Regions from separate parts of the Halobacillus sp. ACCC02827 genome, predicted to be linked through region 3. Evidence: riboswitches for the same ligand, from Rfam matches in the RefSeq annotation. Region 3 holds a riboswitch; each other region holds the start of a gene.
The links. Region 3 has a riboswitch for thiamine pyrophosphate ahead of QRD89_RS11085 (thiamine phosphate synthase). Riboswitches for the same ligand answer to the same signal wherever they lie in the genome.

Region 1: it holds a riboswitch for thiamine pyrophosphate, as region 3 does, so the genes downstream of both, thiT (energy-coupled thiamine transporter ThiT) here and QRD89_RS11085 (thiamine phosphate synthase) in region 3, are expected to answer to the same signal.
Region 2: it holds a riboswitch for thiamine pyrophosphate, as region 3 does, so the genes downstream of both, tenA (thiaminase II) here and QRD89_RS11085 (thiamine phosphate synthase) in region 3, are expected to answer to the same signal.

Annotation. Positions count from the first base shown of each region.
Region 1 is NZ_CP128168.1:1,314,578-1,325,217, reverse strand. It holds gene QRD89_RS07045 (LLM class flavin-dependent oxidoreductase) at 1-208, opposite strand, end outside; gene QRD89_RS07040 (winged helix-turn-helix transcriptional regulator) at 330-659, shown strand; gene QRD89_RS07035 (PspC domain-containing protein) at 687-878, opposite strand; gene QRD89_RS07030 (NUDIX hydrolase) at 897-1,388, opposite strand; gene QRD89_RS07025 (helix-turn-helix domain-containing protein) at 1,395-1,976, opposite strand; gene QRD89_RS07020 (DMT family transporter) at 2,079-3,029, shown strand; gene QRD89_RS07015 (DUF4397 domain-containing protein) at 3,108-3,872, shown strand; gene QRD89_RS07010 (GNAT family N-acetyltransferase) at 3,906-4,442, opposite strand; gene QRD89_RS07005 (hypothetical protein) at 4,462-4,926, opposite strand; gene QRD89_RS07000 (phospholipase D family protein) at 5,010-6,452, opposite strand; gene thiT (energy-coupled thiamine transporter ThiT) at 6,628-7,197, opposite strand; TPP riboswitch at 7,287-7,386, opposite strand; gene QRD89_RS06990 (alpha/beta hydrolase) at 7,470-8,207, opposite strand; gene QRD89_RS06985 (SDR family oxidoreductase) at 8,161-9,069, opposite strand; gene QRD89_RS06980 (MFS transporter) at 9,265-10,509, opposite strand; gene QRD89_RS06975 (ArsR/SmtB family transcription factor) at 10,594-10,640, opposite strand, start outside.
Region 2 is NZ_CP128168.1:3,425,639-3,436,278, forward strand. It holds gene QRD89_RS18015 (Gfo/Idh/MocA family protein) at 1-588, opposite strand, end outside; gene QRD89_RS18020 (SGNH/GDSL hydrolase family protein) at 661-1,356, opposite strand; gene QRD89_RS18025 (CAP domain-containing protein) at 1,418-2,086, opposite strand; gene QRD89_RS18030 (hypothetical protein) at 2,206-2,409, opposite strand; gene QRD89_RS18035 (aldo/keto reductase) at 2,547-3,449, shown strand; gene thiE (thiamine phosphate synthase) at 3,532-4,149, opposite strand; gene thiM (hydroxyethylthiazole kinase) at 4,146-4,907, opposite strand; gene thiD (bifunctional hydroxymethylpyrimidine kinase/phosphomethylpyrimidine kinase) at 4,904-5,710, opposite strand; gene tenA (thiaminase II) at 5,707-6,393, opposite strand; TPP riboswitch at 6,436-6,539, opposite strand; gene thiW (energy coupling factor transporter S component ThiW) at 6,545-7,033, opposite strand; TPP riboswitch at 7,120-7,230, opposite strand; gene QRD89_RS18065 (DUF3221 domain-containing protein) at 7,330-7,845, shown strand; gene QRD89_RS18070 (Fic/DOC family protein) at 7,873-8,415, opposite strand; gene QRD89_RS18075 (hypothetical protein) at 8,465-8,644, opposite strand; gene ku (non-homologous end joining protein Ku) at 8,744-9,580, opposite strand; gene ligD (DNA ligase D) at 9,692-10,640, shown strand, end outside.
Region 3 is NZ_CP128168.1:2,072,780-2,083,419, forward strand. It holds gene QRD89_RS11055 (VOC family protein) at 49-900, opposite strand; gene QRD89_RS11060 (GNAT family N-acetyltransferase) at 1,012-1,515, opposite strand; gene QRD89_RS11065 (ThiF family adenylyltransferase) at 1,566-2,582, opposite strand; gene QRD89_RS11070 (thiazole synthase) at 2,582-3,343, opposite strand; gene thiS (sulfur carrier protein ThiS) at 3,351-3,554, opposite strand; gene thiO (glycine oxidase ThiO) at 3,538-4,659, opposite strand; gene QRD89_RS11085 (thiamine phosphate synthase) at 4,656-5,231, opposite strand; TPP riboswitch at 5,321-5,430, opposite strand; gene QRD89_RS11090 (LLM class flavin-dependent oxidoreductase) at 5,839-6,849, shown strand; gene panF (sodium/pantothenate symporter) at 6,894-8,360, opposite strand; gene QRD89_RS11100 (YhdT family protein) at 8,357-8,638, opposite strand; gene QRD89_RS11105 (NupC/NupG family nucleoside CNT transporter) at 8,832-10,046, opposite strand; gene QRD89_RS11110 (nucleoside hydrolase) at 10,171-10,640, opposite strand, start outside.

The DNA of each region.
Region 1 (10,640 bases), 760 kb from region 3:
CCTGGGTCGCAAAATAATCCTGATGGCTTTCTCCGACACTGAAAAAGTCGATGCCGGCTTCATCTGCCAGTTCAGCCACCTCTATAATTTCCTGTATCCTTTGTTTTGCTGAAATACGTTCGCCTGTATTCGGGTCCGGAAGGTGATCGCCGAGCGTGTATAGCCCGAACTCCAATCCCTGCTCCGGATTAATTCGATAGGACTGCATCGTCATACCTCCTGGTTGAATGATCGTTCCCTTTCATTATGCGCCTCGATGTGGAACGTGTGAAGAACGCACTTCAAAGTGGTATAGTATACTTAAAGAAACTGTGGAAGGAGGAACCCTTTTGAATCCACAATTATGCCGCGTGGATGACGCGCTCCAAATCCTTGTCGGGAAATGGAAGCCGATTATCCTGCTGCACTTACTTGAAGAAGATACCCTCCGTTTCAGTGAATTGAAACGCCTCATTCCAGGTATTACACAGAAGATGTTGACCAATCAGCTCCGGGATCTGGAAGAGGAGGACATCATCGAACGGGTGGTCTACCCTGTCGTGCCACCGAAAGTCGAGTATTCGATAACGGAGTACGGCCGTACGCTTCACCCTATTCTTGATGCCATGCATGCATGGGGAACCAATCATCTCCAACGCAAAGAAGCCAAACATAAATAAAGACCGCCTGGAGTCTATCTCCGGCGGTCATATTTGTTTGTCTGTCGGCATGACGATCGCTGCGATGATGTAGATCAGCCACGTCATCCCCCCGGTGAAAAAACCGGAGACAACGAGCAGGATACGCAAGAGACTGACATCAATGCCGTACATCTCACTGACCCCTCCGAGCACTCCTGATACTTGGGAATCTTTCGTCGAACGATAGAGCTTCTTCATACCTTCTCCTCCTTCCACCTAAAATAATTCCTGTACGTAAGAAAGCGTGGGCACAAGCCTGTTCTCCCCGACCATCGCTTCCAGCTCCTGCCGTGTCACCCACCTGCCCTCACTAACTTCGCCTTGCTGCAAGACAACCGCTTCTTCCTTAAAATCGTGCTGAAAAACCCAGACATCCATGAAATCTTGAAACTCCGCTCTGCATACAGATTTCTCCAACGAACCGGATGCATCCTGCAGATCGATACCGATTTCTTCCTTTACTTCCCGAAGCGCTCCTGTATAACTGTCTTCCCCTGCAGTCACCGATCCACCCGTTCCTTCCCAGTACCCGCCGAAATGCTTCTCCGGGGCACGCTTCGTCACAAACACTTCTCCCCTGCTGTTTTTAATCCAGACATGCACAACTATGTGATACTCCCCGACAGCCATCGGCCGGCCGCGTTCCACCGTTTGCCCTGTCTTCCGGCGCTTTTGATCATAGATATCCCAAAGTTCGACTGGAGCCATCTCCCTTCATGCTTTCGTATAAATCATGACAAAATGAAGCACCGCTTCTTCTTTTCCCCTGTTCCGATATCCGTGCGGCTGGTCAGCGTGAAACTTGATCGAGTCGTGGACGTTAAGCGGATAGACTTCCTCTCCTACCACGACTTCCGCCGCCCCTTCCATGACCGTCACGAACTCGATCACACCGGGTTGATGGGCTTCCGCAGTGTAAAAGCTGTCCGGTTTCAGAAAAGCACGATGCGTCTCCAACGAACCGTAGCCGGAGTTCGTAAACATCGGTTCGAGCGTCAGCGATTCATCTGCGCTCAATACTTTACGGCCCTCCTGCTTTCTTGAAATGACGACCTCTTTACTGTCAGCGACCAGCGCCGTGATCGGGATGGCGAGTCCATTTGCGATTTTCCAAATGATCGTGAGAGAAGGGTTCGCCTCCCCGCGTTCGATCTTGCCGAGGGTCAGTTTGCTGACCTGCGTCTTTTCCGCCAGGTCGTTTAACGACATTTCCTTCTCTTTGCGGATATTCCGCAGTTTCTTTCCGACATGTTTGGCGAATGTTTCCGGGTTTTCCCAATGTTGATTATAGTCCATAGCATTCTTCTCCTATTTTTATGTTGCCGAAATCCCAGGTATTAAGTATATTATAATAAACCTAAACAAAACTATAATATACCAAAAGGGAGTCCTATTGTTATGAAAGAGCTGTTACTTGGCATCATTTCCTCGATGTTTTTCGCTGTCACATTCATTTTGAACCGTTCGATGGAACTGGACGGGGGCAGCTGGATGTGGAGTGCTTCCCTCCGATTCCTGTTCATGATTCCGTTCTTATTCTTTATTGTACTCGGTAGAAGAAATCTCCTACAAGTGTTTTCTGAAATGAAGCAGGCCCCCCTGCAATGGCTTACATGGAGCTTTGTCGGATTTGTACTTTTCTATGCACCGCTTACCTATGCCGCTGCTTACGGACCTGGTTGGCTTGTCGCCGGAACGTGGCAGATGACGATCGTCGCAGGCATCCTTATCGCTCCCTTGATTGTGAAAGGCAAGGGTGTCATGCAGTGGCGGGCACTCGCGATCTCTTCCATCATCCTCTTCGGCGTGTTCTTGATACAATTCGAAAAGGCCGCCGACACGACATTTCTTGAATGGGTCGTCGGAGTACTTCCTGTGCTTGTCGCCTGCTTCGCTTACCCGCTTGGTAACAGAAAAATGATGGCCGTTTGTGGCGACAGGCTGGATACGTTCCAGCGCATTTTCGGGATGACGCTTGCCAGTCTGCCGTTCTGGCTTGTATTAAGTGCCATTGCCGGCGTTCAAGCAGGCGCACCGAGTCCCGGCCAGGTCGTACAGTCGCTGATTGTTGCGGTTTCCTCCGGAATCATTGCCACAACCCTGTTCTTTTTTGCAACGAACCGCGTCCAGCATCACCAGGGGAAGCTGGCTGCTGTGGAAGCGACACAGTCGACGCAGATCCTGTTCGTCATTGTCGGGGAAGCGTGGCTGCTTTCCAGTCCGCTGCCGAGCGGCCTTGCTCTTCTCGGCGTCTGTCTGATTATGATCGGGATCGTCATCCATACGCTGTTCATGAGTTTCCTGAACAAGCAGGCCTCTCCCGTCCAAGCGTTGTCCAAAGCCGAGTAAACAGAATGGTTGGTCTCTTTCCAGGAAAGCACGCATAGGCTTGTGTTAGAGATTTTTTCCTGGGAGGGGATGATGAACATGAATGATGGCAGGGATCAGCTTGCGTGGCAGGCGATGAAGTATGATCTGATGGCGAATTACTACAAATATATCGACCCCAGGCTGCATGTGTACTATTACCAGAGACACCTGGAGTGCATGCAGCGGCTCATCATGAGCGAGCGCAGTGAAATGGGACCGGGTGGATCCGGAGGAAACACGGGGATGAATGCGATGGTGCGGGTGCTGCACGCCTCACCGGACGCACCGGCCGTCGACGTCTATGTAAACGGACAAAAGGTTCTTGGAGGTATCTCTTATAAACAGCAGAGCAATTATTTGACCGTTCCAGCAGGCACTTATAAGATTGACATCTATGCAGCCGGAGATACAAGCAGTCCGGTCTTGTCCCAGCAGGTGAGCGTCGACGGAGGCAACCGCTATACCGTAGCCGCAGCAGGAGCTGTGAATAACCTTCAGCTGATACCGGTAGTAGACAGCAGCAGTGTCTCTTCCGGAAGCAGCAAGGTGAGGGTGTGGCATTTATCACCGAACGCTCCGGCCGTCGACGTCGCCGTCAAAGGCGGGGACGTCCTCTTCCGGAACGTTCCATTCGGTAAAGCGACCCGTTACATGACCCTGCCGCCGACGACGGCCGACCTGGAAGTCCGGGTCGCCGGTACGAATCAGGTCGTCCTTGAAATCCCTCAAGCGACGTTTAAGCCGAATGAAGCATATACAGCTGTTGCCTTAGGTTTCGCCGGGGGCGACCCAGCCCTTGAAGCGATGTTCCTTCAGCCATAATACCGCCAAATCCCGGGCCGTCCCGGGATTTTTTTATTGGGCTGTCGGCGAAAGAGGCTTCTCCATACGGATATCCGCCCACATCCTCCCGTCATAGTAGGTGAATCCTTCTTCTCTGGCTATCTCCTTGTAACCGAGTCTGCTGTATAGTCTGTGCGCAGACTCGTTGAATTCAAAAACTCCGAGCTCGACCCGATTCAAGCCCATCTTCTTCATTTCCTCCTCCATAAATAAAATCGCTTTAGCGCCGATACCTTTCCCCCGGGCGCCGGCTTCACCGATGGTGATCCCGATCCAGCCGGAGCCCTTCTCTTTCCTAAAGAGATGTTCCGGATCGATCATGAAGTTCATTTCACCGACAAGGACCCCGTCCAGCATGATGGCATACATTTCATGGTCCTCCAGGCGCTTCGTCAGCGTATCCACCGTCTGCAGACGTTCCTTCTCGAAAGACGCTTGATTTTTATGAGGTCTTGCAAGTGCACTGATTGTTCGATCGTTCTCCCAACGGTTGTATGCCGCGACCATTGTCTCGTCGAAGGCGGTGATCTTTCGGAATTCCAATTTCATCCTTACCACTCCTCTTCTATTATGCAGCTCTTTTCAGCTGCTGCCATAAAGCATCCGCCTCTTCAAGAAGCTCCTTGTACTCCAAACCCACATATATGCATAGGGCGAGGATGAAGGCGATCGCGACGACATCCAACACTCCCTGCCACTTCGGTGAAAGAAGAGCACGCGTTCCATACCTTTTTGAGAAAATACGGGACCCTGCCCCGATGACTAGAAAAAGAGGAAGACTGATGATCCAGGCAAAAAAATTGTGGAGGCGTTGATCCATGGCAAGAACAGCGACTTCCTGCTCACTGGAGAGCGCTTGAACCTCAACAACTTCCTTTTTCTCCCACATCCAATCTTGACGAGTGACTGTCTTACCGTCTTCTCCCATATCCATCCCTAGAGGAACCGTATCTACGCCATACATCAGGACTTGACTCAACAGGAATACGGATGCAACAGCGATGATCTCGATGACGATGCCGGTTGCTTTCATAACATCCCCCCTCCTTCTATCGTAGCATAAAACGTTCCCGACACAGAAAAACCCCCGGACGCTCATCATCCGGAGGTAGTCTATCAATAGGTCGTAAACCACGTCCATTTCTGCAGGTAATACGTGGCATAGCGAATAAACGTCAGCTTATCCGTATATTCCTCATAATCCGCTGTGAAATGACCGTCTTCGTTATTCCAAAGCTTGGTGAAGTAGCCGTCGACCTCCTGAAAAACAGGCTCTTCTCCGCTTCCTTTCATCACGACGTTCGCTTCCAGGTTCAAGTCTGCCAGGTTCCGTCTCGTATAGTTGGCGGAGCCGGCAATGATGACGTCTTCCTCTTCTTTATCTAAATAAAGCATCTTCGTATGGAATTGTTCGATATTCACATCATACCAGCGGAGATGGATGTTCTTATTCCCGAGCCGCTGCATCTCTGCGGCTACGGGTAAATTAGGAATCCCCGTCTTCTCATGTCCAAATGACTGCTTGTTCGGGTCCATGATGATGTTCGCTTCCGCCCCCCGGTCTGCTGCTTTGTCAATCAGGTCAATGATCTTTCTGTCCGCAAGGTAATACATGCCGAGCCAGATCGTATCTCCTTTTCCAACATCCTTAAGTTCTTCCAAAATTGCCTGGTACGTCTTTCCTTCCGTGACGAACTTGGTCTTCACTGGACCATCCTGTTTTTCCCATTTCCTGTTCTTGTAATCCGGGAAATCAGCGTCGCCGGAATAACGGACAACTGCCTCCTCGGCTTCGAGAATGTCCCGGATGATCGGGCCTGTCATCTTGAACGCCACATTCTCATGGTAACCGCTCGCGTCATGCGGGTTGGCCGTCGATACGATTGCCGCATCTTCCGTCACAACGAGCTTCCTGTGATTCGCTTTAATATTCATCAGCTTCAAATACGAGCGCAGAGTGACACCGGGTGCATCTTTTGCGAGCGGGTTGCTGATCCAGCCGCCGTCGCCTGTCCCCATCCATGAAGCCGTAAGCCTCCAGACGCTGGAGTAGAGCGGGTTGGAATCACGGAGCTCGTTCAGGTCCGTCAGCACGACATCGACACCCCCATCCCTCAGCCGCTTGATCGATTCCGACTCATAAGACCCGTAAACCGTATTGATTGGATCGGTGATGAAAACGACCTTCAAGTCAGGATGCTTTTCCTTTTGGGCGAGAATGGCATCCACCAGGTTTTCCGACAGTGGCGGAAAATCTCTTTTTCCATCTGTGTAGCCGTTAAATAAAAACATATCTGCAACAATGAAATCCTCCGCCTCATCAATCATGGCGTTTATTTCATCGAATATCTCCGCGTCGTGAACCGTATTACCTTCTTCATCTTCATACGTGAGATCCCGAAAAAACTCCACGCCCGATAGTTCGTGCACGTCCCCTTCATAGGAGATGCCCTCAGGAAGCTTCTTCCACGATGTATGATAAGCGATCATGAAAACGAGTACGATAAATATAAGAATGACAATCAACCAAAACCGCTTCTTTCTAAAAAGCTTCTTCATTTCCAGCCCTCCTTTTATGTAACCAGTGCAATGGTATATACACTTCTACAGGAAGCATGAAACCCATATGCTATAAAATAGGGTCTCCCTCCCTATAAAAAATAGAAAAGCATCGTGCCGGAGCACGATGCTTTTAGTGGTTTAGGATTCCTAGGAGCGGGATGGGAACCTTGTATTATTCTTGTGTGAGCAGCTTCGGACGCTGCAGAAAAAGAATGATGAGGACGATACTGCTCAATACGAATGCAGGCAGCATATACCCCCCGTTATAGACGAGCGAATACAGCCAGACCGGCTGTCCTTCCGGCGCGAACTCCCCGTAAAAGACGATCCCTGCGAGAAAATGTCCGAAGAAACGCAGGAGACTCCCGACAAAGCAGCCGACAATGATCCAGCCGACGATCGCTTTTTTGTTTTGTTTCCGTACCGCGTTCCATACCGGCTTTGCCGCGACACCTGCAAGTCCGATGACACCGAAAGCTACGAAGTAATCAAGAAACGTCTGAAGAGGTGTCATGATGTAAGCACCGGTTAAGATTTGATAGGCCCCGAGCAGCAGCCCGGTGGCGACTCCGCCTTTGATTCCCCAACGGAAAGCGATGATGAAGACAGGAACCATCGCGAGCGACACAGAACCACCCTGTGCCCACAATTTGAATGAAAGAAATGGAATGATGTCCAAAAGCAGTGCCAAAGCAGAGAATATAGCTACTTCGACAAGAAATAATACACGACGATTTCTCATCGTTATCTACCCCCAATAATTGAACACAAAAAAAGCAATGCCAAAAAGGGAAGCTTCCTGATGGAGGAGTCCCTTGTTGAGCATTGCACCATCAAAAAAGCCGCCATCCCTGCGCCAGTGCTAACTGACAGGTTCGAAGGGTCTGGACACAGCGTCCACTCTCAGCCGGAGGCTCCCCTTGAAGGCTTTATACCGTTTACTTTTCTTGATTTGTCTTCTATTATAGTCGAAACCACCCGAAATTACAAAGGCCTTTTATTTCCCGGGGAATGCTATTTCGTATTTGTGTACGTCTGGAAAAACTCCAGACTGCGCTCGATGATCAAGTCTTTATCATGGTCGAGCGTTGCGACGTGATAGCTGTCATCCAAATGAATAATTTCTTTATGCTCGGAAAAAACCGTTTCAAAGATTACCTCGGAATTGTTCGGGGGCACGACATGATCCTCCCTTGAAACGAAAACGACGATCGGACAATGAATGCTGCTTAATAGATCCCTGGTCTTCCCCATGAGCATCGACAGCTCTTTAATCGATTTTACCGGTGTCCGATCATAGCCGAGCTCGTCACTTTCCGGATCTTTAATATCCGATCCAATCGCTTCAAGAAAGCGCTCCTCTGTGCTCGAGCTGTTCTCAAGCACCGGGATATCGATTGCTGCATTGATCGGGATGACGCCGGCGACCTTCTTCTTCCCTGCCACATATAAAGCAAGCGTCCCTCCCATCGACAAGCCGACGACGAAGATTTTTTCACAACGCGCTTCCAGCCAGTCAAAGGCTTCCATGACCGATTGAATCCAGTCTTCATGACTCGTGGACTCCATGTCCTCCGGCGTGGTCCCGTGCCCCTTCAGTCTCGGACAGACGACGGTATACCCGGCGCGGCCATATGCTTCTGCCAGCGGCCTCATACTTTGCGTCGTTCCTGTAAATCCATGGGATACCAGGATCCCTACCTCATTACCCTCGAACCGTATCTCTTCTGCCCCACTCATCACTGCGGTCATTTCGTTTCCTCCTGTTCGTTTTTCCTTTTCCTAAAACCGTCGTCAGCACTGCTTTCTCCAATATTCTCCAAGGCATGACCCGTTTCAGAAATACGTTGAACTTCACTTTCGCTCCGATTGGAAAGCGCAGCTTCCGTATTCTGTCCTGCTCGACCAACTCGGTCATCAATGCAGCTACATCCGACGGATTTTCGCGGCTGTCTCCATTCAACGCATTCCATAGTCCTTTTATGTAATCAGCATAGGGAGAATCAGGGTCATGGACAGCGTCCGGGAGTTCCATTCCGGCTGACCATATATTCGTTTGGTACGAGCCCGGCTCTACAAGAGCAACATCGATGCCGAATGGCTGGACCTCGAAGCGGAGGCTTTCTGTAAGCCCTTCGAGCGCATGTTTCGATGACACGTATGCCGATAACCCCGGGAATCCGATCAAACCGCTGACGCTGCTCACATTGATAATCTTGCCACGCTTCTGCTTCCGCATGAGCGGCAGAACTGCCTGGGTGACGGCGATGACCCCGAACACATTCGTCTCGAACTGACGTCTGTACGCTTCCAGCGGTATCTGCTCGAGAAAGCCGCCGATTGCAAAACCAGCATTGTTGACGAGAACGTCGACTGCTTCCAAATCGTTCAGCTTTTCTTTAAATGCAGCGATGGAAGCATCATCGGTCACGTCGAGCTTCCAAACCGTGATCCGGCTCCTCACGTGATTGGAAATCGCTGCGTCCTCGAATACTTCCGCTTTTTCCATGTTCCTCATTGTCGCGATTACCGAAAACCCTTTTTCCGCACATTTGACCGCCGTCAAATAGCCGAACCCACTCGATGCTCCGGTAATCAATACGGTTGGATTCATGTCATTTCTCCTCTCTGCTTCCTCATTCCTTATAACGTTCGATATCAAACACTTGTTTTCCTCTAATGCCCTCTGTACAAAAACACAATGGTTTCTCTGACGGGATTGATCTTATAAAATAAGTTCTTCCCTTTCTCTCCCGTACTTTCCCCTGTTCTCCCGCATATCACGGCAGGCAAAAAGAAAAGGCCCCGCTTAATCGGCGGAGCGCAGGACAGGATAAGTCACATATAAAACGAAAACACTCACGAGAAGGGGCAGCGCGCTCCATGCCATCAACGTTTGAATCGGAATTCCCCAGCCGAGAAACAGAGAGGTGACCGCGTACGAGAGCGGAATCAACCCAAGCGACCCGGTCCGTATCAGACTCATCACCCTCCCCACCTTGCTTTCTTCTGCAGACGATTGAACGAGGGATAGGAGCGGAATATTGACGGCCGTAATGATCATGCCGATAAGAACGATAATGAGCACGGATAGAACAAGCGTATCTGTCCGGCTGAAGATAAACATACCGGCTCCTTCGAGAGCGATCAAGTACAGCGCATACGCTCCCCGTCTCCGCCGGATGTTGAGAAAACCGATCAGGACTGCTCCGAGAATCATCCCGAACGTCAGTCCACCTTGGACGAGACTGAAATCGAGGGCACTTCCTTTCAGGACTCCCTCCACGAAGATCGGCAGCCCCATCATCAAAGGGCCGGAGATGAAAAAGTTGACGATGATCGTAATGATGAACAGCGACCGCAGCAGTCTGGACTGCCACGTGTAACGGAAGCCCTCCGCCAATTGGGCATAGAACGGGGAACGCTCCCCTTCCTGCGCATCCTTTCCCTGCTTTTTCACAAATAGAATTCCGACACCGGATAAGATAAGAAACAGGACGATGATCAGAAGGACGAAGCTGTAGGAAAGCGAATGGATCAGGACACCGGCAAGGAGTGGTCCGGTGAACGTAGCAATCTGGATCGTTCCCTGAATAACGGAGTTTGCGCGCGTCAGCTGATCCTTCCCTGTCACTTTCGGAAGCAGCGCATCTCTTGCCGGCTCGAACATTCCGCCGCAGGCTCCGAACAGGCCTGCGTGGACCGCCATGATCCAAACAGGAACCTCCTGAAGGGTAAGAAAACAAATCGATAAGGTAAAGAGGAAGACAGCCATCGTTAAGTCCGATGCCGCCATGACCTTCGTTTGACTGCAGCGGTCCGCGACCACTCCACCGACAATCATGGAAACCATCCGCACCGTCGTCAAGGAAATCAACACCATGCCGAGAGCCGCTGCCATATGTAACGACTCTACGATGTACCACGACTGAAGAAACATAAACATCGACAGGCTTAAACTGGAAACAACCGTTGTAAAGGACAATAGGAGAAAGGATCTTGACTTCCATAACGAAACCCCTCTTTTCTCCTCATATGACTTTGCGCTTTCCATAACATCTCCTCCTCGGATGCCGGCGCAGGCCGACGGTAAAAATTATTTTACTGTTGCACAAAAAAAGAGACCTCCACCCCCACTTCATGTCTCTCCCTTTTTCCCAAACCGACTTTCCTCTATCTGCAAAC
Region 2 (10,640 bases), 1.4 Mb from region 3:
CTCCGGAGCCCCGAACAGGGTGACCATCGGATAAATCCCATAAATACCGAGATCCATCAGAGAACCGTTGGATAGAGAAGGTTGGAAAGCATTTAATACTTCCCCTTCTCTGTAAGCATCATAACGGGAAGAATATTTGCAGAAAACACCTACGTACCTTCTGACCTTTCCAATCTTATGTAAATTCTCCTGAACAGCAAGAAAACCGGGCATCACCGTGGATTTGACAGCTTCCATAAGGACGACACCATTCTCCTTTGCCACTTGAATCATCGATGCGATCTCCTGTTGATTGGACGCCATCGGCTTCTCACACAGAACATGCTTCCCAGCCTTCATAAGCTCAACAGCCTGTCGGGCATGAAAGGCATTTGGACTGGCAATATATACAGCATCCACTTTATCACTTTCAGCCAGTGCATGGATGTTTGTGTACGTTTGGGAAACTCCATAATTCTCCGCAAATGCTTTGGCACGGCTTTCCGTCCTGGAATAGACGGCTGTCAGTTCTACCTCTTTATGCTGACGGGCCGCCTCTATCCACTTCTCTGTAATCGTATTTGTTCCGATCACTGCGAACCTGATCATTCCTAACACCCCATTCGTTAATGTAGCACTATTATACAACACACCAATGAAAAGACCTACCTGATGGAAATTTCAGTCGATGTGCTTCAGACCAATTTCAGCAAGGATTTCCTGGCCTTCTGTCGTCGGGTGGACGTCTCCTTCGATGATCAGCTTCGGCTTTCCCTCAAAAGCCTTATGGGCATCGATCAACTTCACAGAAGCGAAATGCTGGAGCAGTTTAATGACAGATGCATACTGCTGATTGATATAGGATAATGGTGTCGAAAGTTTCTCCCCTGCTGCCGGATAAGGGTTATAGATATTGTAGACGAGAACCTTCCCGTCAGTCAGTTGATCGATTTCTAATATAGTTGAATAAACATTGTAGATAAGGTCTCTGATAATCGGCGCCGCTTCCTCCATCTTCAAACCCTTCAAGCCACCATTTTTCTTAAGAATATTCAGCAGGTCATTCCCTCCAATATAGAGGACGACATAGTCGGCGTCATGAAGCGCTTCACGAAATATATCATTAGAACGGACGGCCTGAAGCAGTTCTTCCGATGTAAGACCAGGGATGCTTAAGTTGATGACCTCCATATCACGCTCCGTACCAATAAGGGATGGGAACGATTGCTTAGGAGGATTTAAGTTCCCTTCTACCAGGTTGTATCCAAACGGAATGGAGTCTCCTATCGCGACCATTCTTTTATCTTGAAAAGCTCCGGCGGTAAGCGGAAAGGACAAGACGAGAAACAGAGCAGTCAATATCGATATAACTTTCACCTTATACATCCCCTGTTCTTGAATTATGTAAGACAGGGCGCCCGCTAAGGCACCCGTCTGACTATTTCCGAATAAACATCTGTACCCATTGGTTTCCGTCTTCAGAAAATCCGACTCCTACATGGGTCATGTTCTTATCCATTATGTTCTTGCGGTGTCCGGGACTGTTCAACCATCCTTTGACAACCTCATCCGGTGTGCTTTGTCCTGCCGCTATGTTTTCAGAGGCCTTTCTATAATCGACCCCATACTCTTTCAACATTTCAAACGGACTTCCATACTTCGGTGATGTATGAGAGAAGTAATTGTTTTCTGCCATATCTTCGGATTTATCCTGGGCTACCTCTTCCACCTCGTTACTATTCTTCAAAGGCTGAAGTCCTTGTTTTTCTCTAGCTTCATTTGTAAGATCCAGGACCTTCTGTTGAAAATCCCCTTCTGGTGCGGCAGACTGATCCTGACCATCTTTTTGTTCAAATAAGTATGGATCCTGCGCTGTACCATTCGGGTTCATCCCTTCGAAAGGAATGTTCGCGTCAAAACGATTCTGTCCGTTCTCATACTGCCCGTAACTTCCGCGATCCTGCGTCCCACGGTCTGCAGGATCAAAACTGACCTCATTTAAATTATTCTGCTGTCTTTCCCTTGCAGATTGATCTGTTGTATTACAAGCCGCAAGCATGATGAGCATCATGACGGCAAATGCTGTGTACCATAAATGTTTAGGCATGTTTCTTTATCCTCCTCAGGAATTTCATCAGTTTTACTATGTACGCCCAATCAAAACTTATCCATGAGAAGATGTTCCATCCCAAATAAAAAAAGAGCGGAATTCCGCTCCCTTTTCCCTTACATATGACAATCCGGACAACAATGTTGACAGCCATTGACCTTATCAAATGTATTTCGCGCTTCCTCGAGTGCACTGCTGCACTCGCTATGTCCGCCTAAAGCAAGCAGGTTCTTCTCGAAAGGCATGAAATTACAACCTTCGACATGCACCTCATGTCCGCCGTCTGCCTGCTGATTCTGATTCGCAAAATATTGAGCCACTAATATCTCCTCCTTAGCCTCTTTGTACCCCGACAAGATGAATTGAAACCGGAAAGGAAGCGTTATCCACACTGTTTTAAATGCTTCATGGTAGGATATAGCATAGAACCAAAACCATAACGAGAGGCGGAACAAATATGCAACGCGTATCTATTACGGAAGACATGTCTTACTCAAGACTCATCCACGGCCTTTGGAGGCTGGCAGACTGGAAGCAGACGAAGGAAGAAACACTGGAGTTAATGGAATATAACCTTGATCTCGGCATCACAACTTTCGATCATGCAGATATTTACGGAAGTTACACGTGTGAGGCTTTATTCGGGGAAGCTTTGGCTCTAAAACCTTCTTTACGAGAAAAAATGGAGATCGTGACGAAATGCGGCATCGTCCTTCCTTCCAAAAACCGGCCTGAGCATAAATCACACCATTACAATACAAGCCGGGAGCATATACTCACCTCTGTGGATCATTCGTTGACCAACCTCCAAACCGATTATATCGACACTTTGCTTATTCACCGCCCGGATCCTTTCATGGACGGAGAGGAAGTGGCGGCCGCTTTCACTCAATTGAAAAAGGAAGGCAAAGTCCGGCATTTTGGTGTGTCCAATTTTAAAAATCACCAATGGACTATGCTTCAATCCTATTTGGATTTCCCATTAGTGACCAACCAACTGGAACTCTCCGCCATACAGCTTGAAAATTTCGAAGATGGTACGCTGAATGTATGCCAGGAGAAACGTACGGCACCAATGGCGTGGTCTCCTTTGGGCGGTGGAGATATTTTCCACTCCAATGACGAGAAAGCCGTGCGCCTGCGCGACAGCTTACATAGGGTGAAGGATGAAATCGGAGCGGATGGTATCGATCAAGTGCTTTATGCCTGGCTGCTGGCCCACCCGGCCTCGATTATGCCGATTATCGGTTCCGGCAAGAAGGAGCGGGTTCTCCAAGCTGTCCGCGCGCTCGATTACCAATTAAACCGCGATCAGTGGTTTGATATCCTGCAAAGTTCAATGGGGCATGACGTCCCGTAATGGATGTGTTAACGGCTTTAAGTGTTACACAGACTTTTAAAAAAAGGAGTTCCGGAAATGTTTGCCGGAACTCCTTTTGTTTTTATAATGACTGAACCGCTCGTTCAATGTCCGCGGCTTTCGTCACGGCCGATACGACAGCGACGCCGGCCGCCCCTGCCTCCATGACAAGATGCGCATTATGCTCATCAATGCCCCCGATACCGACGACTGGTAATTCGGGATGAGTCATCCGTATATCACGAATAAACTCCGGACCCGTAACTGGATTAGCATCACGCTTCGTGGAAGTAGGAAAAATCGGCCCGGCACCAACATAATCGACTAGATGAAGAGGGCTTTGTTCCAGGTGATTCCTATCGGACAAAGATAGGCCGATCACAGCGTCAGGGTATGCCGCCCGGATACTCTCTACATGAACATCTTCCTGCCCCACATGAATGGCCTCGGCATCTAAAACTTCGAACAGTCGGATGTCATCATTGACGACAAATAAGACGTTGTTTGCATCACATACCCGCTTCAAAGCACGCCCGAGTTCGACTTTATCTTTCCACTCCATAGAACCATCCCCCTTTTCCCGGAATTGAAAAGCCGTGATTCCGCCGGAGACAGCTTCAGACAGCGTTTCCAAAGGATCTTTTACACAGTCTTGGCTACCCATGACTAAATACTTCCGCAGACGATGGGAAAGTGTCATATTCCTTCCTCCAGATCCCGGCTGAGTGCATCAAGGAAATGCGGCAGGAATGTTCCAGGGCCCTGAACAGATGGGAGAGAAGCGGCCTGCTCCGCTGCACGACCGTAATGCTTCAACGCCGTTTCCAGTTTCTCGTACACTCCGCCATCGACGCTAAGAACAGCGGCGAGAATGGAACCCAGGAGACAGCCGGAACCGGTGACGCGGCCAAGCAGCGGATGACCGCTCTCGTTCCGACCGCTTTTTCCATCGGCACAAAAGCGGTCAACGGCACCTGTGCAGACGACCGCTGTTCGTAATGCTTCAGCAACCGCTTGAACAATTTCCCCGGTATTCCCTTCCCCGACAGAATCGACTCCCTTCGTCTCCACTTCTATATCAACCAGCCGAGCCAGCTCTCCTGCATTTCCTTTGATGACCGTCGGTTGAACCTCCTTTACGATGCGTTGAAATGCTTCATAACGATACTTGGTCGCCCCTACCCCGACGGGATCGAGAACGACAGGAATACCTTTCTCATTAGCGGCTCTTCCTGCCAAGATCATGGATTCCACCTGGTAATCATTCAATGTTCCGATATTCAACAACACCCCGTCTGCCAACATCGCTACGTCCGCCGCTTCCTGATGGGCGGCTGCCATGATTGGCGAAGACCCGAAAGCAAGCGCACCGTTCGCTGTGAAATGGACGACCACTTGGTTCGTGATGTGATGAATCAGCGGCCGCTTTTCTCTTACTTTTTCTATGATGGTGTTCATCCTTTCATCGTCTCCTTCCTGGTGGCAAAATGATTGGTGGGTCCGCTTCCTGCTCCCAGGTCAAAGGAGTAACGAATGGCTTCGGTAACAAAGTACTTACTTTTACGGACGGCTTCTTTCAACGTATCGCCCCGGCTTAAGTATGCCGTGATCGCAGCCGAATACGTACAACCGGTGCCATGGGTGTTATTCGTATCGATTCGCTCTGCTTCCAAAACGGTCATCTCGTTTCCATCATATAAATAATCGACCGCATGACCTCTCAGATGACCTCCTTTGACAAGTGCTGCACCAGCTCCATAAACCTCGACAAGTTCTTCCGCTGCCTTTTTCATAGCTTCTTCCGTCTCTATCGCCTTACCGGTCAAATACTCCGCTTCCGGTATGTTCGGTGTTACGAGCGTTGTTAAAGGAACAAGCTCTTTCCTGAGATAATCCCTCGCCTTTTCCTCAATTAAAGGATCGCCGCTCGTTGCTACCATCACAGGGTCCATGACGTATGCAGCCTCTGTTTCCTTCAGCCATTGTTTAAGGACCTCCATCATATCGATAGTTGCCACCATACCCGTTTTCAGTGCATCGATCGGCATATCGTCTGATACTGCATAGAGCTGCTGCTTCAGCATCGTGACCGGAAGATGATGAACCGCAGATACGCCGGTCGTATTCTGAGCGACTACCGAAGTGACGACGCTCATCCCATAACTTTGAAGCTCTTGAAACGTCTTTAAATCCGCCTGGATACCCGCACCGCCGCTTGGATCCGTTCCGGCGATGGTAAGAGCACACTTCACTCGGTTCATCGGTAAACCCCCTCAGCTACGGGCCATTCCTCGACGGTATAGGCCATTTCCCAGAAGGATAATTCCAGCTGGCAGCTCTTTCGGAAAGCTTCACGCATCTTATTCTTCTCCTCGTCTGAAGCTTGCTCTGCATAGGCATCAAGCTTCTCACAAAGCTGTCCTGTCAATCCGCCTATTTCTTCCTCTGCATAGAAATCGATCCAATCAAAGAACGGATGATTTTCGTCCGGTTGATAGGCTTTCGTTAGTTCTTTACCGATTTCGAGATATGTCCAGGGGCATGGAAGTAAGGCGGCAATAATTTCTCCAATACTGCCCATATGCGCATGGTAGAGCATATGTTTAATATAGTGGTCCGCTGTCGGTGGCAGCGGGTAACCCTGCAGTTCCTCATATTCTTTACCGATATATCGGCACAGGTTGTTATGGGGATGCACTTCACTGTGGAGCACAAAGTTGATCTGGTCATTGAAGAGCTCAATATCTTCTCTTTTTGGTGATTTGGAAACAGCAATGCCGTACACATGCATAAATGCATTCAAATATTCAAAGTCCGCTTTCACATAATGAGCGACAGCTTCTTTCGGAAGTTCTCCTTTTCCGAGACCTTCAACAAATGGATGGTGAAAAATAGCTTCAAACACGTCCTGATTTTCTTTTCTTAATTGAGTGGAGAATGACATAGTGGTGCCTCCCTGGGTTATTCGGAAGCTACTAGAGGATTGCAGAGGTCCAGACTACTTCCCTACGCTGGTACGAACCAGATCAGGTGTTGAGGGACAAAGGATAATCCTTATCTCAGCGATAATTCGCGCCCCTAGCAGTTTCCGTGTATTATGGTTGTAATAGAAGTTGTTCTGCTTTGATACGTGACAGCACAAACCAGCCGATGGCAGCTCCTGACAGACTGCTGATGAAGAAAGAAGGAACAAAGGCAAACGCTCCGGCCGCACTGCCCATGATGAATCCAGCCAGCGGAACGGCGAGTAATGCTCCAATGATTCCAGTTCCAATCACCTCGCCGACTACAGCTGTCCCTTTCCGTTTGTATATCCGATAAAACAAACCAGCAAATAATGCTCCGACCATTCCACCAGGAAAAGCCAACAGTGTTCCTAGCCCTAAAAGAAATCGCAGCAGGCCGATGCAGAAAGCAATGGCAGCAGCAGGCAGCGGTCCAAGCATCACAGCAGCCATGACATTTACCGCATGTTGGACAGGATATGCCTTCGCGATGCCTGCCGGAAACCAGAGCAGCTGTGCTCCGAATGTTCCAATGGCAACAAACAGTGCCATAATAGTCAATAAACGTGTACGGTTCAATACATTCCCCCCTTCCATAGGAAAATAAAAAAGCCAGGTCCTGGAGAGGACCTGACTCGGATCATAGACAGTCGATGAATAACTATTCGTTCGTCTGACTACTTCCCTCCGCTGGTATTAACCAGATCAGGTTTATAAGAGTCGAAAAGCTTTACGCTTTCCTCTCAGCCTGTAACAAGGCCCCCCTAGTAGTTGAATCGTACTATTTGCTTGGTTGAGTCTTATGATAACAAAGTTCGTATCTTCTGTCATGTGCAATATTCTGAATAATATCTGTATTCGAGAGGAGAATGACAATGAGAAACATCTGGACAATGATGGGGGCCGCTTGTTTGATTCTTTTGGCGGGGTGCAGTTCTGCACCAGCCGGCTCGGATTATGAGGAAACGGAAGCAGAGGCGCCTCCGGAGCAAGCAGAAATCAGCGGATATGTGATGGAACAGGAAGGATCCAGTATCCTTGTCGTCACTCCGACTACAGAGTCAGAAGAAAAAGGGCGGGCGATGTGGGTGTCTGAAGCTCCGGACAACGAATGGACAGGTAAATATGTAGATGTTTGGACAGACGGCCCCATTAAAGAAAGTTTTCCAGAACAGGCACCTGCCGATAAGGTTTCCGAAGTGGAGATGAGTGAAGTAGAAGGGGCCCGATTGACGACCTCCGAAGCCTTGGCTTCCGCTCTAACCGATGTAGAAGATGACAAAATTGTCGCCGTGGCGGAAATTCTATTTGATGAAGACGATGACCAGTGGCAGATTGTTCTTAAGGAAAACGAAGGACCGGAGAAGGAAGTGCTTGTAGAAGATGAATAAAAAGCCGGGGATTCCCCCGGCTTTTGCTCATTTGGCAAGTGGAACAAGCGACGCTTGGATAACCGAATAAAGACTGCTGATATCCTTGACTGAATCGATGCTCGCTTGAAAGACCTCCTCTTTCGGTACACAGGACCAATCCAGATGGTAGCCGGCTTCCAAGGCGATTGTGCGGATGAACTCACGCAAGCTCCGACCATTTCCTTCCCGAAACGGATGAAGGACGTTCAACTCCGCCATATAGTGAGCCAGTTTCCGTGCTAAGTCCTCTTTGTCCATCCCTGCCCACTCTTCCTTCATTAGAGAATCAAAGATCGGGACAGAAGCTTCCTGAATGAAGCGGGCCTGCGCAAAAGAAAACCCGTCCTTCGTGATATTCTCTGTCCTGATATTGCCCGCAAAAGGATAAAGATCGGAAAATAAACGGGCGTGAATACGTTGCAAATGTCTGAGGTCGAAGTCCCCTTTCACAGGCTTTTCCTGCAGTTCCGACAAACGCTGGGTGGCAAGGATCGCCTCCATATACTCCAGCTGCTTGTCGTCCATAAGGTCATAGTGATTAATCAGCACATCAGTCCCTGCATAACAATAGCGGGAGGATTCACCCCCATACCTGGAACTAGGCATGGCGGGACAATTCCAAAGCCCGCTTGACGAATTCTTTATGGGATATGGCTCCTGTAAGACACTTCTTAACTAATGATTCCTGCTTCTTATTCAAGCTGAACCCTTCAATAGCCATGGACGCTTTCGCAGAACGCATCAAATGCTCTGCCTGTTCTTCTGTCCGAACACTCATTCTTTCCCCTCCGAACCACATGTATCTACTATATATTATACTACAACGCCTCTTAATAATACAGTCAAAACGTTCGACAAACCCTTGTCACATAAGGGATTATGACGTCTTCTTCTTAGTGGAGGCAGTCGTTTTTCGTTTCGTTGTTTTTTTCTTCTTCGCGCCTTTGGTCCGCTCCAACGATTTCTCCAGAGCTTCCATCAAATCGGTGACATTGTCCGGTTTTTGTTTGTCTGCTGCCGTCGTAACCTCTTCGTTGTTCTTCTTCGCCTCAATCAAGTCCATCAACGCGGTTCGGTATTCGTCCGTATATTTTCCCGGATCAAATGTTTCGGTCAATTGATCGATCAATGTCACTGCGGTACTAAGCTCTTTCTTTCCTAAATCCGCCTCTGCCGGCACATTCGGGACATCCTGTACGTTTCTTACTTCGTCCGGGAAATGGATCGTTTCCATGAGCAATGTATTTTCATAAACACGAACAACCGCCAGCTGTTCCTTGGATCGAATAATAATTTTTGCTACACCTATTTTCCCCGTATCGGACAGAGCTTGGCGTAACAACCCGTACGCTTTCGATCCCCCTTCATTGGGCGATATAAAATAGCTTCGTTCAAAATAAATCGGATCGATTTCCTCCAACTTGACGAAGTCGAGGATTTCGACCGCCTTATCCTCCTGCTCCTTCTTCAGTTGTTCCAAATCCTCTTCATCCAGCACCACGAATTTGTTCTTGGCATATTCATAGGCTTTCACAATTTCTTCCTGGCTGATTTCCTCTTCACATACCGGACAGCGTTTTTTGTATTCCACCGGTGTCTTACATTCTTTGTGAAGCTGCCTTAGCTTAATATCCTTGTTCTCCGTCGCTGCATGAAGCTTGATCGGAATATTGACGAGACCGAAGCTGATGGTTCCTTTCCACATCGTATGCATAGTTCTCGACTCCTTTTTCTCCTAGCATTCACGACAGGTCGGTAAAATATGTTCGCCGGCTGTGGGTAAACTAAGCAGCATATAAAAAAGGAGCGGGTGTCTTTGAAACCGATGCTATTGACTGCTGCAGAAGATTTGCCGACCGGACCGGATTGGATTTATGAAGTGAAGTATGACGGCTTCCGCTGTCTCCTCCATGCTTCGGAGGACGGGATAAAGCTATGGAGTAGAAACGGCAAGGACTTGAGTGGCCGCTTCCCGGAGATATGCGGATTTGTTCCCCCAGCCGACTCGCTCCCCTTCACGATTGACGGGGAACTCGTCATCCGTAACACACGGTGGCAGACAAACTTCTCTCGCTTGCAGACGAGAGGACGGTTAAAGAAGGAAGCTGTAATAGCCAGGGCCGCCCGGGAAAGGCCGTGTACATTTGTCGCATTTGATCATTTGACGGGGGGGAAACAGAGATTGGAAGAACGAAAGCGAAGCCTGTACGCTCTCGTTCAAACCATCCAGCATCCTCACATCGTGCTTTCAGAAGTACACACCAGCCTAGAAAAGATAAAAGCATTAGTATTGCTTCACAGGGCGGAAGGGATTGTCGCAAAACACAAGAAGAGCTTGTACAGCGAAGGGGAGCGGTCCAAGCAATGGTTGAAATGGAAGAACTTCCGCAGCGTTTCCGGCTGTCTGACAGCCTATGATCCGGCCAACGGCTACTATGACGTCACTCTCAAGGAGGAGACGTTGGGAAAGTTCAAAAATGGGCTGTCTGTCGAAGAAGCAGAAACACTTCAGATGTTTTTTAAAAGTAACGGAGAAAATCAGGCCGGGAAATGGCATGTAACTCCAAGCGTCTGCGCGGATATCCATTGCCTTGATGCAGCGGATGGGGAAATGCGCGAACCTACTTTTCACCGATTCCGCTTTGATCTGACACCGGAGAACTGCACAAAAGAGAAGATGGAGTGGGACCTTTCCCTCTATCCTGAAGAAGTACCTGTCACGAACTCGGATAAACAGCTGTGGAAGAACGTCAGTAAGAAACAATACTTTCAAT
Region 3 (10,640 bases):
CTAATATTATCCACATAAACATAGTTTTTGTAAAGTCCACCTATTTTATCAATTCGTCACGAGCCGTACCCGGTTTCCAGAAGGGTCCAAAAACATGGGGGTATCCTTGCCTGTAGAACGGTATCCGAGCGCATGGAGACGTTCTGTCGTTTCATCTACCGCGCTGCGTCCGGGGAGCACAAGATCGAAATAATGGAGACCCGTTGAAGTGGAAGACGGTGCCGGCGCTCCTTCTCCTTTCCATGTATTAAGGCCGATATGATGGTGATATCCACAATCGGAGAGAAATAAAGCCTGTGGAATGGAATCTGCAACGACTTGAAATCCTAACCCTTCTACATAAAAAGTCCGAGCGTCGTCTAAATTCGATACATGGAGATGAATATGCCCGATCCGTGCTTTCTCAGGCATCCCACTCCAGTGTCCATGCCGTTCACTCAATAAGCTTCCGGCATCCAATGGTTCCGTCGTCATACCGACTCTGCCATCCTTCCAACTCCATTTCGCGGATGGACGATCATGATAGACTTCGATACCGTTACCGTCCGGATCTTCGAAGTAGAGGGCTTCACTTACCAGGTGATCGGCACCGCCTGGTTGGATACCTTCCTTCATCAAATGGGCGAGCAATCGCCCAAGATCGCTTCTCTCCGGAAGCAGAATGGCAAAATGGTATAGACCCGCTGCATGTTCATCTTTAGAAACAATTTCGTTATTGGTACGGATGCTCAGAATACTGTGTACGCCATCTGCTGAGAGTTCCACGGCCTCCGGATTTTCCTCCTGCACTTTCAAGCCAAGAACAGCTGTATAAAATTCGAGAGATCGGGTTATGTCTTTTACCTGAAGTACGACTTTATCTATATGAACGGCCGGGTTACTAAAGAAATGATGTTCCAATCCTCTGCCTCCTTTTTCCTACCAGTTTACACGATAACCATTGCCTGACAAGAAGGCACTTTCAAGTAACTTCGTATCCTTCGAGATACTATGCCGCAGGCACCTCTTTATCTAATCCCTTATTTTGAGAGCATACAGACAAACCGTTTTATTATTTACGACGACGTCCTGTTCATATACCATGCCTATCTTTTCTGCTACGGATATAGATGGTAGATTTTCATGATGAATGAGAGCTATCAAGCGACTTAACCTTCGTTCCCTCCCCCGTCGAACGAGGCTTTCGGCAATTTCCGTCGCATATCCCTTCCTCCAATGCTTTTGCCATATCCAGTAACCAACTTCCATCTCCTGTTGTCCTTCGACGACCTGTGGAACCAAACCGGCGTGACCTATTCGTTGTCCTGAATCTTTATGAAGTATAATCATCAGTCCATTACGCTCATCCTCAGCATACGCCCGCATTATCCATTGGAGAAACCTGCGGGTACCATCTCGATCTTTCGGTTTCCCGTCTCCTATGTAACGCACCATTTCCGGTGCTTTTAACATATGGAATAAAAAATCTTCATCCTCCTGAGTATACGGCCTGAGAATTGTACGAGTAGTTTCCATGGCTTCTCCTCCTTTTCGGTTAAAAAAAGAGACACCTCCAGTGCCTCTTTTCATGTTTCAATATATTTATGATAAAGCAATTGTGCCTTCTCTGCATCTTTCACCCCGTGAATAAGGGCTCTCCCATCCTTGAACAGGACAAACCGGTAAGTATCGACGGAAAAAGATATCAGATGGCTGTTTGCTTTCCAATCGGAAACGCGGGTGGACAACCTTCTGCGCAGGTTTTCAAACATACCGTCTTGGGGCTGGATCGGTCGGACTTGAACCGTATCCCGCCCACAGAGAACGGCTGTTTTCATCTTTTTGCGTTGGATCAGGTAAGGGTAGGAGGCTGACTCCGAACAGGATGGACATTCCTCATCGGACAGACCATCCAGAGAAATCGATGCGTGCTCCCCTTCCCACACATTAAAATAAATCCATTCTCTATTCGGTATTTTACCGGTCAGATATTGTAGAGCCAACACCGTTTGATAAGAGGCGGTCATTTGTACCGCGGGACCGATGATGCCTAATGAGTCACACGAGCCTCCATCTGTGTCGATATAGTCTTTCAAACATTGGAGACAGGGAGGTTCCTCAGGATCGATAAAGGCTGCTCCTCCGCTTGCTTCCACGCACCCTCCATAAATCCACGGGATGCTGTGTTTGGCAGAGACATCATTAATAAGAAAACGGGTATGGAAATTGTCTGTAGCGTCCATCACCAAGTCGACACCTTCCATAAGTTTCTCTGCGTTTCCACTATGAAACTCCTGGACGATTCCTTCCACGCTAATACAAGAATTGACTTTGGCCAACCGCTGTTCTGCTGCTTTGGCCTTGGCGTGTACGGCCAGGACGTCATCCTCTGTATAAAGGTGCTGCCTTGTGAGGTTGCTCCACTCTACATAATCACGATCAACTATCGTCAATTTTCCAACCCCTGCCCTTGCAAGCATGTCCGCAGCCGCGCAGCCCAGGGCCCCGGCTCCAATGATCAGCACATGTTTATTCGCCAGGGAATGCTGACCATTCTCACCGATTCCTTTAAAACGCATCTGCCTTGAATAACGATCATTTATCACTGGATCATCCCTGCTTTCGGGCTGCTTGCCGTACCATACTGCCGTTCCTCCGCACGGCCTGCTTCATACCCAAACCGCCCCCCTTCTACGGCAAGCTTCATTGCTGCTGCCATCTTTACTGGATCACATGCTCCTGCTACAGCCGTGTTAAGAAGTACACCATCCGCACCGAGTTCCATCGCCCAGGCTGCATCTTTCGGACTTCCGATTCCCGCATCAACAATGACAGGAATGTCCGACTGTTCTATGATAAAACGCAGATTCAATGGATTTACAATACCCTTCCCCGATCCGATAGGGGAAGCACCCGGCATAATGGCATGCACCCCGGCCTCCTCCAGCCGTTTCGCAAGGACGACATCATCAGAAGTATAAACAAGCACAGTGAAACCCTCCTCCAGCAATTGAACCGACGCTTTCATCGTTTCAAAGGGATCCGGCAGCAGCGTTTTATCACAGCCGATTATCTCGACCTTGATCATATCGCATAATCCGGATGCTTTCGCTAGTCTGGCAATTCGAACCGCTTCCTCTGCAGTCTTCGCTCCGGCCGTATTTGGTAGCAGGGAATACTTCTCTAAATCGATGGACTCCAGGAGGTTCGGTTCCTCTTCATTAAAGATGTTCATTCTCCGCACAGCGAAAGTAAGTATTTCCGTTCCAGAAGCCTCTACCGCTTCTTTTTGCACATCAAACGACGGATATTTTCCTGTTCCTAGCATCAATCTCGATGTGAATGTCTCGTTATTAATCTTCATTTTTCCTTCATCCTCCTCCTACGAAATGAACGATCTCCACGCTGTCCCGACTTTGAAGACGCTCTTTATCGTATTCTTCTTTATTTAGTATTTTCCGGTTAAGTTCCACAACAGAAAAACGTGTCCGAATATCTAATTGTTCCAGGAGATCAGCTACGGTGCTGTCTTCTCCTCTACATTCCACCACTTTCCCATTAACGTGTATGTTCATAGACTCCTCCAATCTGAAATCTTGCCGGTGAAAACAAACCCTCATACTTCTTTGCAAACGTGCCTTTCTCAAACAAGCTCTGAATCAGTTTTCCTGTTGCAGGAGCAAGAAGGATGCCGTTCCGGTAGTGACCCGTTGCAAAGAAGATGCCTTTCTCTTGTGGATGCTCTCCGATGACCGGGCGCCCGTCCGACGTACCAGGCCTTACTCCGGACCACCACTTCTCAAGCGGCTCCTCTCTAAGCGCCGGGAAAACGCGAAACACCTGATCCATCAAGTCGGCAATTCCGCCGGCAGAAGTCGATTCGCTGCCATCCCCTTCTCTGGAGGTGGCTCCAATAACGATGCTTCCGTCCCTCTTCGGTACGACATAAAAAGAAGGAGAGAAGTAAGTTTCCTGAAACAACAGGTTCCTCGGTTTAATAGAGAAGCATTCCCCTTTCACTGGAACCATCGGGTTTGGTAGGCCTGTTTCCCTGAACCATGGTCCACTGTCTGCCCCGGCAGCGACGACGATACGCTCTGCGAAGATCTCTCCTTCATTCGTCGTCACCTCATATCCTTGTCCGCTCTTCCGTATGCGGATGACGAAGCACCCATCCTTAACGGTGCTTCCGAATGACCGTGCGCCTCGCTTGAACGCTTCAGCCACTTTTTCCGGTTTTACGTTGCCGTCCTCCCGCATCCATAAAGCCCCGGAGGACTTAACCCACGGATGACGGATTTTCATCTCTCGATCGTCCAGCCAGGAGAGAGAGGGAAAAGATTGCTGCTTCTCCTGCAGTTCTTTCGCCTCCCTCTCATCCAAAGCGATTTGGAGCATACCGTTTGTAGTCAGCTGAATGTCGATTCCGGAACACTGGTACAATTCTGTTTGCAATTCGTTATACATATCTCTGCTCTTGACACAAAATTCATGGTACAGTCCCGGCGTCCGGTTTTCCGTGTGGACCCCCAGCATCCCTGCAGCAGCCCCTGTCGCTCGTCTGCCACCTGTACCTTTATCCAGCACACACACATCGGCCCCTGCCTTACTAAGGTGATAAGAAATAGAATGACCGATGATGCCCCCACCAACGATTACCGTATCCCAATGGTTCTTCATGAAAGAATCGCCTCCCGATAATTTTCTGCTGCCGAAATTGGATCCTCCGCGTCGAAAATACCCGACTGCACAGCCACGCCTGCTGCTCCTGCCTTCCGCAACAGAGATATATGCTGTGGCTGAATCCCTCCGATAGCGAAAACAGGAATAGCCAACCCTCCGGTAAGCTCCATCAACGAGCTTATCCCCCTGGGTGGCGCGTTCCGCTTACTGTCCGACTGAAATATATGACCGAAGAGAACATAGTCCGCGCCTGCCCTTTGTGCTGTTCTGCCTGATTCCAAACTGTGAACGGAAACCCCTCTAACCTTCCCTGTTCCTACCTTAAGATCATCCATACACCTCTCTGGATAATGGACGCTTCGATCCGTACGATCTGCAATTCCACTATGCTTGTGAACCGTCCACTTATCAGAGACATCCATCAAGTCTCTAAATGCAGCTTCATAATCCACCAGAGACTTTGAGTTATCTCGGTAAATGACAGTGTCGACATACGGATCAATGGCTGGAATTATACTCTTCAAGGTGACGGGATCCATCTCGTCTTTTGTAACGGCTAAAAGCTTCATTGCTTTGTTCCCCCCAATAAAAAATGCCACTTTCCAGAAGGAAAGTGGCATACTTGAACATACGTACACGTGAGTGCAGCGTGATTGTTTTGATATAGCCGCCACTTTCCTCCGCTGGTTTGAGCCAGTTCAGGTTCAAAGAGTCCCGAAGTATCACTTCGATCTCAGCCTTTTCTTAAAGGCACCCCTAGTGCATGTGCTTATTGATTTTGTAATGCATGTGTTCATCCTACAATACATTGAAAATTTCGTCTACCATATTTTTGCAAGGTACTCCGTCATCTTTTCCTGAATGCTCTCCGTTCTGCATAGGTAACGCACGTCCGGCAAACGACGACAGCCCTGCCTTCATCATTGTAATACCGCGATGGATCTACTGGTTTACGTCCACATATCACACAACGTTTCCTGCCAAGCCACCGGTTCAAAAAATTTTTCATTATGCTTCGTCCCCCTTATCTTCTCTGTCTTAAAAAACACCCATATCTAGTTATAATATACCAGTATTTTAGTCCCGTAAATAATAGAGAAACAAAACATTTTGAAACACGAAATAATCTTGTTAAGATATGCTATAGGATTTTCCTAAAGAAAGAAGGTAAACGATATGACGAATACATCTTTTTCCGATACAAAAATATCCGTTCTTGACCTTGTCAGTGTAAAAGAAGGCAGGTCTACGAAACAGGCTTTTGAAGATACGATAAGCTTAGCCCAACACGCAGAAAAGCTCGGTTACAACCGATACTGGATGGCAGAACATCATAACATGCCCGCCATCGCAAGTTCTGCTACGGCTCTCGCTGTCAGTCACGTCCTTCACCATACGTCTGAGATCCGCGTTGGTTCCGGGGGTGTGATGCTTCCAAACCATGCACCACTGATTATCGCCGAGCAGTTCGGAACGCTGGAAACACTATTTCCGGGACGAGTCGACCTTGGACTTGGCCGTGCTCCGGGTACGGATCAAATGACGGCAAGAGCGATGCGGAGGCATTTGGAGAGTGATCCAAATGAATTTCCACAGCAGGTAGACGAACTTAGGGGATACTTCCGAGGGGATAACCCGGTCCATGCCTACCCAGGAGAAGGAACAGACGTGCCGATCTGGCTGCTCGGGTCAAGCGGGTTCAGCGCACAGCTTGCAGGACAGCTCGGGCTGCCGTTCTCGTTTGCAAGTCACTTCTCTCCGAACAATACACACGGAGCACTGAATCTTTATCGTGGAAGCTTCAAGCCATCTGGTGAGCTGGAACAACCTTATGCCATGCTCGGCGTTCACTTGATTGCAGCGGATACCGATGAAGAAGCGACAAGGCTTGCGACTTCACTGCAGCAACAGTTCTTGAATCTCGTGCGCGGCACGACAAAACTGCTGCAGCCGCCTGTAGATGATATAGAACAAGTTTGGACGTCTCAAGAGAAAATGGCCCTTCATCAACAGCTTGGCGCTTCAATTATCGGGAGCAAAGAAACCGTTAAACGGAAGCTGGAAAAATTCCAATCCGAAACACAAGCGGACGAAATTATGATCACCTCTCCGATCTATGACCATGAAGCACGTCTTCGTTCCTATGAAATCGTCTCAGAGATCATGAAAGAAACCAATAATCATTGATGTATAGAAAAAAGCCACGATTATTATATAATCGTGGCTTCTTTCTATACCTTCCAAAGCTTCTCTATAATTTCCTCCTGCACCCTTCTATGGCGTTCACCTGTCAAAAGACTTACCAGGACATAGATGACAAGTGCCGTAAGAACAGGCAGAATGACGGTATGCATCCCAAAAGGGTTATCCCAAAAACTGTAGATAATGATATAGCTGCCAACGCCGGTCAACATAGAAGCAAGTGCGCCGCTTGCGTTTCCTTTTTTCCAATACAAACCGAGCACGACCGGCCAGATGAACGCGGCTTCAAGCCCGCCGAAAGCGAATAAGTTGAGCCATATTAATAATTCCGGCGGCTGTATGGCCATAGCAAAGACGAGTATTCCGATCATGGCAGTTACTCCGAAACTTATACGCTTTACTGTAGAATCGGAAGCATCCGGCTTTATATAGTTGATATAGACGTCTTTAACGACCGCAGAACTAACCAACAGCAACAGCGAATCAACGGTGGACATGATCGCGGCCATTGGAGCGGCAAGCACAATTCCTGCAAGCCACGGCGGCAATACTTCCATTGCTATTCTCGGCATAACGGTATCTCCTATTTCTATACCAGGCAAAACGGCGCGGGCAAAGACTCCTGTTAAGTGCATGCCAAGCATAATGACTCCGACAACGATGGTGCCGATGATTAACGCCCGATGCATCCCTTTTGAGCTCTTATAGCTCATTGCTCGGACAGCAACCTGCGGAAGACCGATGACCCCTATCCCGACAAGTACCCAAAAAGAAGATACATACGCCGGTGTCAGGGATCCATCGGCTCCATAAGGTGATATCAAGTTAGGATTTTCCTGAGCCAGATCGTTGATGATCGCTTCCACGCCGCCTCCTGCGACGATCGTACCGATTAAAATGATGACGGTACCGACGAACATGACAATTCCTTGAACCGTATCGGTAATCGCGACCGCACGAAACCCTCCGATAATGACATAGATGAGCACCGATACGGCGAACAGCGCCAGTGCCGTTGTGTACGAAAGGCCGGTCATCGTTTCAATAAGACGCGCTCCCCCAACCCATTGGGCAGCCATTGCGGAAAATAAGAAAACGATAATACTGAATGCGGCAATCAGCACGACCCATTTGCTGCGATACCTTTCCTTAAGAAAATCAATCAGGGTAACAGCACGGATTTTACGAGCCATGATGGCAAATTTCTTACCTAAAACGCTCAGCACGAAATATCCGGTGGCTAGTTGGGACATCGATAGCAGCACCCAGCCCAGCCCCATCGTATAGGCAACTCCGGGGCCCCCTACAAAACTAGATGCACTCCCATAAGTTGCTGTCATCGTCATGGCGAGGATAAAACCGCCCAGTTCTCTACTGCCAAGAAAGTATTCTTGAAGGAAGTCAGATGCGGTCTTCATTCGTGCCGATGCATAAAAGCCGATAAAGAATATGACGGCGAGAAAAACGAGGAGGGGTAGTACGACTTCCCAATTCATCGGTCTCCCTCCTCATCCAGCGGCACCTCTGTAAAGAAGCAGCGCACAGCAAAGATCACGACAACGAATATAAATCCTGTTACAGCGATACAGCTGTAGAAGAACCACGCCGGCAGACCCCATATATATTGATAATCTTCGACCGGTTCCGCCCCCAGCCCGTAAGCGAAGCCGAACCACAGGAGGAAGTTTACAACTACGATGCCGATACCAATCCATGCTTCACGGTTGGCAATACGGTACCGCGGATCATCTTGTTTGTTTCGATTTTGTTCCACTTTCCCTTACCCCTTTCTGACCATAAAGACGGCCAGCCTTGTTATGTATCGTATGGACAAACCCTTTTATAGCTTATTTTATATAAACGATTATGTCCATCCATCTACTTATCATTTCCTCCTATTACCAAACTGGAGATGAACGTGGTAAGAATACGACGGGACACCCGACGAAGCTTACCACCGTTCCCCCTTATAGAAACATACCCGCTATGCTTGCTGATAGAAAGTTAGCTAGAGTCGCCGCCACGACAGCCCGGAGACCCAGCCTCGCAACATCTTTGCGTCTGTCCGGAGCGAGACCGCCCAAGGCCCCTATCTGTACCCCGATTCCGGAAAGGCTGCCAAACCCTGTCAACGCAAACGTCGTTACAATCTCTGCTTTCTCACTCAACTGTTCCTTGACTTCCCCGAGACTGGTGAATGCGACAAATTCATTGGCGACTAGTTTCTGCCCGATGAAGCTTGCAGAACGGACCGCCTCCTCCCAAGGCACCCCAATTACGAATGCCATCGGTGCAAAAAGATAGCCAAGAAGCTTCTCAATCGTAATGGAAATACCGAAAAAGCCGCCGACATATCCGATGATCCCGTTCATCAGCGCAAGGATAGCAATAAAGGAAAGTAAGATAGCCCCTATATTCAAGACAAGCTTTAAACCTGCTGTTGCACCGTTCGCAATCGCATCGAAAACGTTCGCTGAATCATCATCCTCCGGCTCCACTATTTCTGCTGTTTCTACTCTGTCCTCCGTCTCGGGGACGATGATTTTGGCGAGAACCAATGCAGCTGGTGCTGCCATGAAAGAGGCTGCCAAAAGATAATCAGCACGAATTCCGAGCAGCGTATATCCAACAAGCGTAGAGCCTGCGATGGAGGTGAACCCGCCGGTCATGACTGCAAAAAGCTCTGACTTCGACATAAAAGAGATGAACGGACGGATTAGCAAAGGTGCTTCCGTCTGTCCGACAAAGATATTTCCAGCTGCATTGATGCTTTCGACTTTCGTTGTCCCAAGCAGCTTTGAGAGCATGCCGCCGATCCATTTAATGACCACTTGCATGACCCCCAGGTGGTAAAGAACAGCAATCAAAGAACTGAAGAAAATGACGGTCGGAAGGACTTGGAAAGCAAACATCGTTCCCATGCCCTCATGATCGATAAGCGGGCCGTAGAGGAAGGAAATCCCTTCTGTTGTATAATCGATCAACGTGCTTATACCAGTGGACATGGCGTCAAGGACCGCACGGCCCCCACTGGTCTGAAAGACAAGAAATGCGAAGAATAGCTGCAGGGAGATGCCGACACCGACGGTTCTCCAATTAATGAGGCGTCTGTTTGTAGACAGAAGCACCGCTAATGCTACTACCGTCAGCATGCCCCCGATTCCCCATAAGATTTGATTCATGATGTTTCCCACTCCTTCTATGGTGTGTATGTGCCTTTTGCAAAAATACCATCATATCATTAGAAGAAGTAGTTTTCCAAGAGGGGAATGAAAAAAGCATGCTCCAATAGGAACATGCCTTTGTTTATCCTTGCCGGGCAAGGTCTGTTATGTAATGGAAGAATTGATCACGATCCACTTCATAAACGAGAGAGACGTCTCTTCCATCCTCCGCAATCTCTGTTTTCCCCTGACTGGCTCCGGACTCGATGACAATGCTTTTCACAACCTTCTTCTTGACTAAATCAGGCTTTCCAACGGTCGCTGTCGTAAGTACGTCCCAAAGGAAATACGTTGAATTCGTCTGGAAGTGGACAAGCGGGGGAACCATCGCATAGCATTGACCCAGAAAGTCGATACCGATATCCTCTCGTTTGGAAGCCCAATCCTGTCGAACTTCCGGCGTCAGAGGAACCATATTTGTACTTTCAAGCGCAACTAAATCAATGGGAATGGAACTTTCCCAAACGCGGGCGGCCGCCTCCGGATCCCAGTAAGCATTCCATTCCGCCGTTCCATCATGTTCCGGTTCTTCCACATTACCTTCCTCTAGAA